Regions from separate parts of the Rheinheimera sp. MMS21-TC3 genome, predicted to be linked through region 1. Evidence: predicted binding sites of a transcription regulator. Region 1 holds the regulator's gene; each other region holds the start of a gene.
What was found. Region 1 encodes sigma-54, which starts transcription at its own class of promoters, with help from an activator protein. Its sites were predicted from a motif close to TGGCANGNTNCNTGCTT; they were not measured.
Positions count from the first base shown of each region.

Region 2: the regulator sigma-54 is predicted to act here: its motif matches at 1,984-2,000, upstream of fliE (flagellar hook-basal body complex protein FliE).
Region 3: the regulator sigma-54 is predicted to act here: its motif matches at 1,941-1,957, upstream of RDV63_RS03435 (flagellar protein MotY).

Region 1 covers NZ_CP135084.1:3,053,717-3,058,000, reverse strand. Annotated here, with positions in the region: gene rapZ (RNase adapter RapZ) at 1-421, opposite strand, end outside; gene ptsN (PTS IIA-like nitrogen regulatory protein PtsN) at 421-873, opposite strand; gene hpf (ribosome hibernation-promoting factor, HPF/YfiA family) at 899-1,186, opposite strand; gene RDV63_RS14840 (RNA polymerase factor sigma-54) at 1,212-2,690, opposite strand; gene lptB (LPS export ABC transporter ATP-binding protein) at 2,771-3,493, opposite strand; gene lptA (lipopolysaccharide transport periplasmic protein LptA) at 3,490-3,981, opposite strand; gene lptC (LPS export ABC transporter periplasmic protein LptC) at 3,971-4,284, opposite strand, start outside.
Region 2 covers NZ_CP135084.1:2,631,270-2,635,553, forward strand. Annotated here, with positions in the region: gene fliF (flagellar basal-body MS-ring/collar protein FliF) at 1-1,584, opposite strand, end outside; gene fliE (flagellar hook-basal body complex protein FliE) at 1,602-1,937, opposite strand; gene RDV63_RS12800 (sigma-54 dependent transcriptional regulator) at 2,089-3,480, opposite strand; gene RDV63_RS12805 (sensor histidine kinase) at 3,482-4,284, opposite strand, start outside.
Region 3 covers NZ_CP135084.1:655,820-660,103, reverse strand. Annotated here, with positions in the region: gene RDV63_RS03450 (response regulator) at 1-209, shown strand, start outside; gene RDV63_RS03445 (response regulator) at 196-606, shown strand; gene RDV63_RS03440 (hypothetical protein) at 679-999, shown strand; gene RDV63_RS03435 (flagellar protein MotY) at 1,013-1,891, opposite strand; gene rnt (ribonuclease T) at 2,019-2,726, shown strand; gene RDV63_RS03425 (Grx4 family monothiol glutaredoxin) at 2,786-3,139, opposite strand; gene sodB (superoxide dismutase [Fe]) at 3,368-3,952, shown strand; gene RDV63_RS03415 (diguanylate cyclase) at 4,021-4,284, opposite strand, start outside.

The sequences.
Region 1 (4,284 bases):
CATTTAGCTCTGTGGTATCAATATATAAGTCTGCACTGCTAGCGACGGGGTCAAGTAGTTGCTGCTCACGCAGAATGGCTTCGTCTAACGACATAGCCTTGTGTGATAAAGGGTGCATACGGCGCGTTTCACTAAAGCGGCGAATTAAAGTGCTGTGATCGGCGTCTAAATATAAAATATGTAGTTCTACCTTGTGTGGTAGATAGGAGAGAATTTCTGTTAAATCATCAGGATCTTCTGGCAAGTTGCGCACATCAATACTGACAGCAACCCGTTCATATTGGCCCATGACAGCTGTGGCTAAAGTAGGCAGTAAATTAACAGGGATGTTATCTACGCAGTAATAACCTAGATCTTCCATTACTCGTAACGCAACAGATTTGCCTGAACCAGAGCGACCACTTACCACTAACAGTTTCATCATTCTGCATTCGCCTCACAATAATCTATTAGTAATTGATATAATTGTTGATTAGTTTCTGCATTACGAATTTGTTTGGTTAGCTCTTTCTGGCTTAGCAATTTAGCTAGGCTAGATAAAGTGCTTAAATGGGTTTGGCATTGATCTTCTGGGATTAAAATACCACAGAAAATATCGACAGGTTGGTTGTCAACGGCATCAAAAGCAATAGGCTCTTTGCTAACAACAAAGACTAATATTGGCTTAACCACGCTGCTTAATTTACCGTGGGGGATAGCAATACCACCACCTATACCTGTAGAACCTAATTTTTCTCGCGCCATTAAGGCTTCTAAAATACTGTATTCAGTTATCTCAGGTAATTGCTGTTGTGCTAGCTCGGCAATATATTCCAAAATACGCTTTTTACTATTAAAAAGAACTGCACTTCTAGTGCAGTTCTCCGTAAGCATGGTGGTTAAATTGATCATATTTTAATTAGTGTCGAATTAACTTTTCTTTGTGTTTAATGACTTGTCGATCAAGCTTGTCGATAAGCTGATCAATGGCTGCATACATGTTTTCATCATCTGAGATAGCGAATACTTCTGCGCCGCTTAAATTAACTTTAGCTTCAGCAATTTGCTTTAGTTTTTCTACAGTGAGAACCACATTTATATTGGTGATGTGCTCAAAGTGTCGAGCTAATTTTGCGAACTTAGTGTCTACATATTCCTTTAATGCGGGTGTGATTTCAACATGACGACCAGTTAGATTGATTTGCATAGACATATTCCTTTTTTTGGCTTACTTACATCAAGGTTTTGCGCTGGTTTGACGGTGGAATAAATAATGACTCACGATACTTGGCTATAGTGCGCCTTGCAACGTTTATCCCTTGTTCTAAAAGAATTTCGGCCATTTTGCTATCGCTTAATGGTTTGGCCGGGTTTTCCGCCGCCACTAATTTTTTAATAAAAGCCCGAATTGCAGTAGAAGAACACTCACCGCCACTTTCGGTGCTTACATGGCTAGAGAAAAAGAACTTAAGTTCAAATATTCCTCTAGGTGTATGCATGTATTTTTGGGTTGTAACGCGTGAAATGGTTGACTCATGCATACCGACCATTTCTGCAACATCATTTAATACCATTGGTTTCATGGCTTCTTCGCCATGTTCAAAAAATGCTTGTTGTTGTTGTACTATACAGTTAGACACTTTTAATAAGGTTTCGTTTCTACTTTCTAAACTTTTTATAAACCATTTTGCTTCTTGTAAATGTGAACGTATAAATTGACTATCGGCACTGCTTTTTACTGTTCTAGACATGGCAGCGTACTGCTGATTAACTCTAATTTTAGGCATGGCGTCAACATTTAACTCGACTTGCCAGCGGCCTTTTACTTTTTTGACGCTAACATCAGGGATGACGTATTCTTGTTCTTGTTTTATCACATCGGCGCCTGGCCGTGGGTTTAAACTTTGAATAAGTTGCATCACCTGTTTTAGTTCGTCTTCTTTGAGTTTAGTCACTCGCATCAAAGAACGGAAGTCCCTATTAGCTAATAAGTCACTATGTTCTAATAATAAAGACTGGGCTTCGGCTAAAAATGGCGTATCAGCTGAAAATTGACGCAATTGCACCAGCAAACATTCTTGCACCGTGCGAGCGCCTACGCCAATAGGGTCAAATAGCTGGATCCGTTTAATCACAGCTTCTACTTCATCGGCCTCTATGCCTGGAATAGCAAGCGATTGTAAAATATCGTCACAGCTGATGGTGAGTAAGCCGCTGTCATCGATAGCTTCAATAATTACTTCAGCTATAGCTAAGTCTATTTCAGAAAAAGGCGTTAAATACATTTGCCAACGTAGGTAATCTTGTAAGCTTTCGCTAGTTTCACCTTGGTAAGCGGTATCATCATCACTACCACTACTGCCAGAGCTAACGGGAGTGGCGCTAACTAAGTTGTCCCAGTCGTTGTCTAAGGGTAAGTCTTCTTTAATATTTTGATCTGCTAAGGCTTCGCTGGCATCTGTTTCAGAGCTGTCAACTTTAGTGTCGTTGCTTATTGAGTTGTCATCTGATTTTTGGCTGTGTTGCTGTAAAGACTCATCCGCTGAGGGTGTTGCATCGTCATCTGCTTCTAATAAAGGATTCGCATCCAAAGCTTCTTGGATCTCTTGCTGTAACTCAATAGTGGATAGCTGCAATAAGCGAATAGCCTGTTGCAGCTGAGGGGTCATGGTCAGCTGTTGTCCTAAGCGAAGTTGCAAAGATGGCTTCATTTACTTCTACTAATCTCCTGAAACACAAGTGATATTGGTATTGGCTAGCTTTAACTAACTATACCTGAATTGCCTTAAAACTATAGCCTGAATTGCTCACCCAAGTATACATCTCGTACTTTTTGGTCAGCTAGCACTTGTTGTGGTGGCCCAGAGGCAATCAGTTCACCATGACTAACTATGTAGGCTATTTCACAGACGTCTAGTGTTTCGCGTACGTTATGATCGGTAATTAAGACACCTATACCACGTTGGCCTAAATGTTGAATAATTTTTTTGATATCTAAAACTGAAATAGGGTCAACGCCAGCAAAAGGCTCATCTAATAAAATAAAAGCAGGCTCGGCTGCTAAAGCGCGAGCAATTTCTACTCGTCGCCGCTCACCACCCGATAAGCTCATACCTAAATTATGTTTGATATGGCCAATATGAAATTCTTCTAATAGCTCATCTGCTATTTCTTCACGCTTAGCGCGGCTTAAAGATTTGCGCGTTTGTAAAATAGCCATTAAATTATCATACACGCTAAGCTTTCTAAAAATAGAGCTTTCTTGAGGTAAATAACCTATGCCTTTTCTGGCTCTGGCATGAATAGGCTCAAAAGTCATATCTTCATTATTAAGGGTTATGCTGCCTTTATCTGAGGGGACTAAGCCTACTATCATATAAAAAGTTGTCGTTTTTCCGGCACCATTGGGGCCGAGTAAGCCAACTATTTGGCCGGCATTGACCTCTAGGCTGACATCTTTTACTACTTGTCGGCCTTTATAGCTTTTGGCCAGATGTGCTGCGACTAACTTCATGGGTTATCTTTTTCCTCTGGCGTAAAAATAGTTGTTACGCGCTTGGTCTTATTACTATCGGCATTCAATTGCTGTTTTTCAACGTTATAACGAATAGTTGATGCTTGAACTACGCTACCACTCTGTGCCAGCTCGGCGTCGCCACTAAGAGTTAGGATGCGTGTTGATGGTTCATAGCGCATGCTTTTAGCTTCAGCAGTAACGAGTTTGCCATCTTCCATTCGTTGTGAATATTTTACTGGTTGGCCAGTAGCAAGATAGACTTCATTACCTTTACCAGCACTGGCATCAATCTCTAATAGATCAGCAGTCATTTTCATTGAGCCTTGAGTAATAATGACATTGTTGCGGTATGTCAAAACATCTTCTTTGATCGAAGATAAGTTATCGGCGTCAATTTGAATTTGTTGCTTGTAATCTGGAACAGCGGCAATAGAGCTAAATGTTATTAACAATATAGCTGTGGCTGTAATATAGTTAGCTTTCATTTTGGTATACCGTTTTATTATGTTGTAATAAGTGTAAGGTTTTGTTGGTTAAGTCTGCCTGAATGCCTACACCTTCAATAATAAAACCTTTACCTATTACACGCACTGGTTGATTATTTTGTAAACGGTTGTCAGGGAATAGCATTTCTAGTGTATCTGTTTCTATGCGTTCTATCAGTTCATTCTGCAATAAGCTTTCAATAATAACCTTATGTTCTAGAATTATTCTATCTTCAGGGTACCAAGTTGCTGTTTGGCTATGTGCCGTCCAACTAGGCTGATGCTGGTTGTTATATAAGGTAT
Region 2 (4,284 bases), 420 kb from region 1:
ATCTGGCAGCATTAAAGTGCCGTCTGAGGCAAAGCCTACTGCATTTTCATCAAATGATGAGTTTAACATGTTGATAGTATCATCCCCCAAGTCTAACCCTTTGCTCATTGATTTTTCATCATAAGCTTCTTTAGTGTCATCTGGGTAAATCAATTTCTTCAACATCGGTCTTACTATAAACAATAGCAAGACAATAACGATTAACCCACCAATGATTAATCTTATTAGCCGGCTAAACCACTCTTCAGTGTAAAAGCTAGGCTGTTGGATATCGAGAATTTCATCTTTAATAAAAGGTACAGATATGACTTCAACTATATCACCGCGCTGAGCATCAAAACCTATACCGCCTTGTAATAAACGACGTAAATTCATTAAATCAGCTTGGCTGCGAGGCTCTGGCGTAACACCATCGGCACCAGGCTTATAATCCACGGCAACTGATACACTTAAACGACGGATAACACCACTTTGCTGAGTAATATGGCTAATAGTGGTATCTAACTCATAATTACGTGTCGCTTCTTTATGGCTGCGGCCAGGTATAAGTTGCTGGTTATTGCTAGAGGTTGCTTGCTCAGGAATAGTTGAGTTTAAAGGCGGTTGATTAGATAAAGCACCTGGAATACCGCCACTGATACCACCAACGTTATTTTCTTCTACTGTCATTTCACTGCGTACAGCAGGCAAGTCTGGATTAAAACGTTTTTGCGTTTGCTCAGTAGCCGTAAAGTCCATATGTAAATCAACTTCTGCCGTATAATTACCATAACCTAATACTGGCATTAAAATAGAGTCGACTTTTTGTCTGTATTCCTCTTCACGAGTACGCTGTAGCTCATATTCACGACGTGAGCGCGCAGCCGATGCATCTTGTGAGCCACTATTTAATAGTCGGCCACTTTGATCGGTTACCGTAACCCGAGTTGGCTCTAAGCCTTGTACTGCTGAGGCCACTATATCCACAATAGCATTCACTTCGCTATCACGGATAACAGTACCGCCCCTAGCTGTTACTAAAACAGTAGCTGAGGGTATTTTTTGTCTTCTGGCAAAGACGTTTTCTTTAGGGATAGCCAATAATACTCTGGCTCGAGAAACACTTTGTAGTTCTTCTATAGTCCGTGCTAACTGCTGTTCACGGCTGTGCTTTAAGCGTTCTGTTTCTAAACGTTGGCTAACACCAAAACCACTGTCTTTTAATAAAAACTCTGTGCCTGTTGAGACTTCTTTAGTCAAACCAGCACGCGATAACGACAACTTGATTTTTTGAAATTGGTCTTCAGCCACTAAAATCACATTGCCTTGCAGCTCATAATTAATTTTTTGACTATCTAAATGATCTAAAGTTTGAATAAGCTCTTCGGTGGCAAAAGTGCCTAATGGCCGTAACTCTGGTTGCCTAGCCCAAAGCACAATTAAAATAGCAATGGCTAAACAAATAGTTAGGGCAATAACCATAGCCACCTGACGAATTAAATCTGTGCCAGCCAATGAGCCCATAAAGCTAGGTTTTTGTTCTGATTGTTCGCCGGCGTAGTCGTTTCCACTTAAAGCCAGTTCAGTTGATTGATTATCAGCCACTTATAATTACTCCTGACCTATACCGGCATCGACATAATTTCTTTATACGATTCAACCAGTTTATTACGAACTTGCACTGTAGCTTCAAAGGCTAATGATGACTTTTGACTAGCAATCATGACTTGGGCTAAGGACACATTAGGATCGCCCATCTCAAGTGCACTACGGAGTTTTCCGGTTTCTTGCGCTAAGTCATTAACATTGCCCAACGCTTGGGTAAGCATTTGGCTAAAATCTGTTTGGCTTGGATTAACCTCAGCAGTATTTTTAAGCTTTAGCTCAGTACCAACAGCTCGAGCCTGCACTGCCATTGATTGCATTTCGGCGTATAAGTTTGGGCCTTTGATATTCATAGCGTCACCTGTCAAAAAATTGCTGTCTATCTATTAACTATAGATAAAGCATTAACCGTGCCACTTATAAGTACATGAAATTTATATGGATAATACGAAAGGAAACGGGTGACTAGCACCCGTTGTTATCAATTTAAAGTTTATTGCATTATTACACTGGTATATCGATACCCTGCTCTCGCATCCGCGCTAACTTATAACGCAAAGTACGATCACTAATACCTAGCTTTTCTGCCACCGCTTTACGCTTATTTGCACAAGCTTTCATGGTAGCTAAAATAATCCGGTGCTCTTGATCATGAACACTAGCTTTAAAATCTGTAGCATTAGATAAATCATCAGCACTTGGTTCTAGGTTGATGTCAGCAGAGCATTTTACTGCACTAGGCGTATTGCTACTTGTAGCCATTGGAATACTTTCACTGCATTCCAACATAATATCTGCAGCGGCTATTTCATCAGTAGCTGAAATAATTAACGCGCGCTGGATCACATTATCAAGTTCTCGCACATTACCAGGCCAAGTATAGTTATAGAGCCGTGATGCCGCTTCCGCTGTTAGTGTGGCAATAACCCGACCTTCATTGCGGCAATATTTAGCAATAAAGTGCTCAGCTAAAGGCACTATATCTTCCGGCCTCTCTGCTAATGCAGGCCAAGTTAAAGGGAACACATTTAAACGATAAAATAAATCTTCCCGAAACACGCCATCGGCTACCGCTTGTTTTAAATTACGATTGCTGGTTGCTAATACACGCACATCTAGCTTAATGGTTTTACGGCCGCCCAAACGTTCAACTTCACGCTCCTGTAAGACTCTTAACAATTTAGCTTGCAGGTTTAAATCCATTTCTGTTATTTCATCTAACAAAATAGTGCCATGTTGCGCTTGCTCAAATTTGCCTGGGCAAGCAGCTATTGCACCGGTAAAAGCACCTTTTTCATAGCCAAACAGCGTAGATTCCAGCATGTTTTCTGGAATAGCCGCGCAGTTAATAGCAATAAAAGGGCCTTGATTACGCTCTGATAATTGATGGATATAACGGGCTAATACTTCTTTACCTGAGCCACTAGGGCCTAAAATCATCACATTAGCATCGGTACGCGCTACCCTGCCACAGAGAGTAAGTAACTGCTTACTACTTTCTGCTGCCACTATTGGTTCTATAGTTGATACCGGTTCAGGGCTAACATAGCGGCTAACAGTATTCACTAATACTTCAGGAGCAAAGGGTTTAGCTAAGTAATCAATAGCGCCTAAGCGAATAGCTTCAACCGCCGCTTGCACTGTGGCGTAAGCCGTCATAATTAACACTGGGATCTGCGGATATTGCTCACGTAAGGTTTTTAATAAGGTTAAGCCAGATACGCCACCTAATTGCACATCAGATACCACTAATTGGAATGATTGTTTTTTTAATAACATTAAAGCTGATTCAGCACTATCAACAGCTTGTACCTGATAGTTTGCCAGCATTAGTGTATCTTGAAGTGCTTCACGCAAACCAGCATCATCTTCAACCACTAAAATTGTTTGTTTCATGCTAAGCCTCCGCTTTATTTTTATCTAAACAAGCATCAGCGTTGTTATCAGTAGTATGTTGCACCGGCAAAGTAAGCTCAAAGCATGCACCGCCCGATTTACTGGGTTTATAGCTAACAACACCATGATGGGAGTGAGCAACAGCTTGCACTACTGCTAAACCTAGCCCAGTACCTGAAGACTTACTGGTTATAAAAGGTTCAAATAACTGGGATTGTATGCTGCTAGCCACACCTGGGCCATTATCAGCGACGGCAATAACAATATGCTCTGCCTGATGCTGACTTTTGCTGATGGTTAAGCTGATTTCTGCTTGTTCAGGTATTGCTTGTAAACTATTTTGAATCAAATTTAAGATAGCACCACTTAAGGCATTCATATTGCCAATTAAATTGGCATTAGGTGCAGTGTTAGTTAACTTAAGACTGGCATTTGCTGCTAGTAAAATGGCATCTGCGCTGGCCTGAATAGCACTAACTAAGTCTTCAACACTAAAAGCTGCTACCGCTTGTGAAGAGTCAGACCGCGCAAATAACAACATATCATTAACTTGTTGCTCGAGATCTAACAAACGCGATTGCAGTTTATGCTGAAACTGTTGTTGAGTTTGCATAGTTATGCGCGGATTAGCTAAATTTTGTGCATACAGCATAGCTGCCGATAAAGGCGTACGAATTTGATGGGCTAACGACGCCATCATCTTGCCTAAGCTAGATAAGCGCTGCATATGACTTAACCGGCTTTGCAAAGCACGAGTTTCAGTTAAGTCAGTTAACATTATTAACTGCCCTGGTTGGCCGTGAT
Region 3 (4,284 bases), 2.4 Mb from region 1:
TAGCTGAACGAAATGCTAATCTTATGCGCCAAATTTGTCATAAAGTAAAAGGTGGAGCGGCAAGCTTTGGCCATGCCGAACTTACCAATGCTGCTGATAAACTACAAACCTTGCTACAACATAAAAACCTTGATAACCAACTTTTGTTAATCTGCCAGCAGTTTGGTCAGTTACTGCAACAGTGTGGAGAGGCTAATGCGAGCAGCTAAAGTTTTACTGGTTGATGATATTGATTATACAAGACAACTGTTGCGCAATAACATTATGGCAATAGCCAAAAATGCAACTCTTAATGTTGATAATTTTCAGTTTTATAATGCCAACTCAGCAGCTTCGGCAATGAATATTTTTAGCTTACAAAGGCCTGATATTATTTTCCTTGATATTGAGTTACCTGATGCGTCTGGCCTAGACTTACTAGCTAAAATTAAAAATGTAAAACCAGATTGCTTTGTAGTCATGGTCAGTGCAAACAGCACCTTAGAAAATGTCCAGCTAAGTATAAAGTCAGGGGCTGCGACTTTTATTGTTAAACCCTTTACTGGCGATAAAATCTTAGCGGCTATGCGCTTGTTTGCTAAACATGACTTAATACTGAATAACTAAAGCCAATTTATCAAGAAAAACCTGCGAAAATTTGTTAAAGTTTAAAAAACAGCATGTAAATAAGGAAACACTATGCGTTTAACTTTTTTATTTTTGGTAGCGTTAAGCCTATCATCAGCTTTACAGGCAGCAGATTTTTATCAAGTGCCCATCGCGGCTGATGCACGAGAATTTGCTCGTTTAGATAATAAACTGCCTGCGGTACTTAGCTACTTTAGCCAGAAGAGCATGCCTGAATTACGCCTATATTACCTACAGCACCTTGGCGAGCCTTTTAAAGCAGAGACTATATATGGTAGAGAAAATCTATTTTTTCACCTAGATGGCAAACAAGTGCGTATTTTGTTATCAGAACGAGAAAACTGGCGCCAAGTTGACATTATGGTGCAATAAATACCAACTTAAACTAAGGTTTACTTAGCTGCAATACAACTCGGCGGTTCTTTTTGCGCTCAATAGCAATTTGATTCGGTGCAATGTGCCGCCGCTCACCAAATCCTGTTACTTGTACTTTATCTGCACTTAATCCGACCGATACAAAAAACGTTTTAACTTTTTCAGCCCGCTTAATCGATAGCTGCTCATTCATCCAAAGGCCACCATAACTATCGCTATAGCCCTGAATCTCAATATAGTCGATATCATTATCATACTTAAGGTATTCTGCTATTTGCTGTAAACGTCGACTAGACTCACGGCTTAATTGATCGCTACCTGATTCATAATTTAAGACAGTAAAAGCAATATCTTCAAAACTGTAAGGTAATAAAGCCGAAATGCATTGATTAAACTTTGTAAACTGAGTAGCAAACTGTACTGGATTCAGTGCCGCTACCACTTTGTCGTGAGGGCTATACCAGTCATTAAAGTAAAAGCTAGGACTAAAACCATGCTCAAGTTCTGTCAATAAGGTCCAAGCCGACTCTTTAGGTAACTCACCATTGTACTGCTTTAATAATTGCATATTAGCAATGGCCTTACTTGGCTCTCCCGCTCGCCAGGCTGGAGGTATAGACAATACTTCAGCTAAGGCATAATTATCAGGTAAGCGTAACATTTGTAATTCAAAGGCCATATTAAGGCCTTTACTCGCAACGCTGCGAAAAACAGCCTGCCCAAAGCGCGGGATCTCATGCTGCAACTGACATTCTAATGGCGTATTTTTACTCAATTGCCATACAGAGTTTTCAATTTCGGCAGAATATTGACGCAACTGCGGTGCTGACACCACACTAGTTGCCGTAAATATACCCGTAAGAGCTATGATTATCAGGAGCCTTTGCATGATTCACCACTATATTTATTTTAAGCAATTGCTTATTTAACTTTAACATAAGCAAACACTATGCCGTACCAAGACGTTAGCGTATTTTTTTGGCATAATAGCCTTTAATATGTAATATGGCGCACTTATGACAAAATCTACTTCACTATTAGCTCAACGTTTTCGTGGCTATTACCCTGTTGTTATCGACGTAGAGACCGCAGGCTTTAATCCAAAAACCGATGCACTATTAGAAATAGCAGCAACTTTGCTAAAAATGGATGACGAAGGCAATTTATTGCCGCTACAAACATTACACTTCCATGTTGAGCCTTTTGATGGAGCTAATCTAGATGCTAGCTCATTAGCTTTTAATGGCATAGACCCGTTTAATCCATTAAGGGGGGCTGTAAGTGAACGCGAAGCCATTAGTGAAATATGTAAAGCGGTACGTAAAGCGCAAAAAGCAGCGGGATGCCAACGTAGCGTGATAGTGGCGCATAATGCGGCCTTTGATCAAGGCTTTGTTAATGCCGCTATTGAACGTTTAAAGTATAAACGTTCGCCCTTTCATGCCTTTGTTTCTTTTGACACTACCACTTTATCTGCCTTAGCTCTTGGCCAAACAGTGTTAGCTAAAGCTTGCCAATATGCAGGTATTGCTTTTGATAGCAAACAAGCCCATAGCGCACTCTATGATACCGAACGTACAGCTGAGTTATTTTGCCACATTGTCAACAAGTGGCGAGATTTAGGTGGCTGGCCATTAGCTAGCGCACCAGAGCAAAATGAGGAACAACAAGAGGATGAGTCAACAGACAAGAATGATGCTCAATCTGACATTAAACCGACTTAAGCAACTTAAATTAACTCAAACCGCTAACACCAGCCTATAGCTGGCGTTAGCGTAAGCAATTACTCAGTATCTGCATCGCTAGTAGAAGCTGAATCAGCTTTAGCTGCTGTTTCTTTAATTAATGGCTGCAACTCACCACGTTGAAACATTTCTAAAATAATATCGCATCCACCGATAAGTTCACCATCCACCCATAATTGCGGGAAAGTAGGCCAATTAGCATATTTAGGTAATTCGGCACGAATTTCTGGGTCGAGTAAGATATCGACGTAAGCAAACTGTTCGCCACAAGCAATTAACGCTTGAGATGCTTGAGCAGAGAAGCCACAACTTGGAAATTTAGGTGAGCCTTTCATAAATAAAAGTATCGGATTCTCAGAAATTTGTTGCTTAATTTTGTCAATTGTTTCCATGGTTACCTCTTACCAAAAAATGAGCCTAACGCTATTTTACGCTGTTGTTTACTCAGTTACACTTGAGTTTTATAAATAAAACCCCATATCTAGTTAGATACTCAAAAACGATTCTTACATTATAATATAAATCGCCCTAAACTAGACAGAGTAAAACTTGAGTAATTTAGTCAAGTTTTGTAGTCTACGCCACACAGACATGTTAAACAACGTTAACGGAGAACAACAATGGCCTTTGAATTACCTGCATTACCTTTTGCAAAAGATGCTTTAGCCCCACATATTTCTGCTGAGACTTTAGAGTACCATCACGGCAAACACCATAATACTTACGTTGTTAAGTTAAACAGCTTAATTGAAGGAACTGATTTTGCTGGTAAGTCTTTAGAAGAAATCATCCGTACTTCAGATGGCGGTGTATTCAATAATGCTGCTCAAGTATGGAACCATACCTTCTATTGGAATTGCTTAGCTCCTAACGCGGGTGGCGAGCCTACAGGCGCCCTTGCAGATGCTATCAATGCAAAATGGGGTTCATTTGCTGACTTTAAAGCAGCCCTGAATGATAAAGCGGTTAACAATTTTGGTTCTAGCTGGACTTGGTTAGTGAAAACTGCCGATGGTTCATTAGATATTGTTAATACTAGCAATGCTGCAACCCCTATCTCAGATAAGTCGTTAACCCCAATCTTAACGGTCGACTTATGGGAGCATGCTTACTATATCGATTACCGTAATGCTCGTCCTGCTTATTTAGATGCTTTTTGGGCATTAGTAAACTGGAAGTTTGCTGCAGAAAACTTTGCTAAATAAGTCACCTTTATCTTAATAAAAAACCCAGCTTAAGCTGGGTTTTTTATTGCTAATAATTTAATTTTTAATTATTGCGGATGATAACAAGTCAGCTGATTTCTGCCGCCTTCTTTTGATTGATATAGCGCTTCATCTGCTGCTTCTATCCACTGCACATGCTGTTTCATGTCACTATGGAACTCAGCTAAGCCTATACTTATAGTTACTTTTAGTGGAGTTTTATTATACATTACCACTAAGCCTTCAACAGCATGACGTAGTCGTTCGGCAAAAAAAGTGGCTTGTTCAACTGTGGTATCTACTAGTAAAACAGCATATTCCTCACCACCATA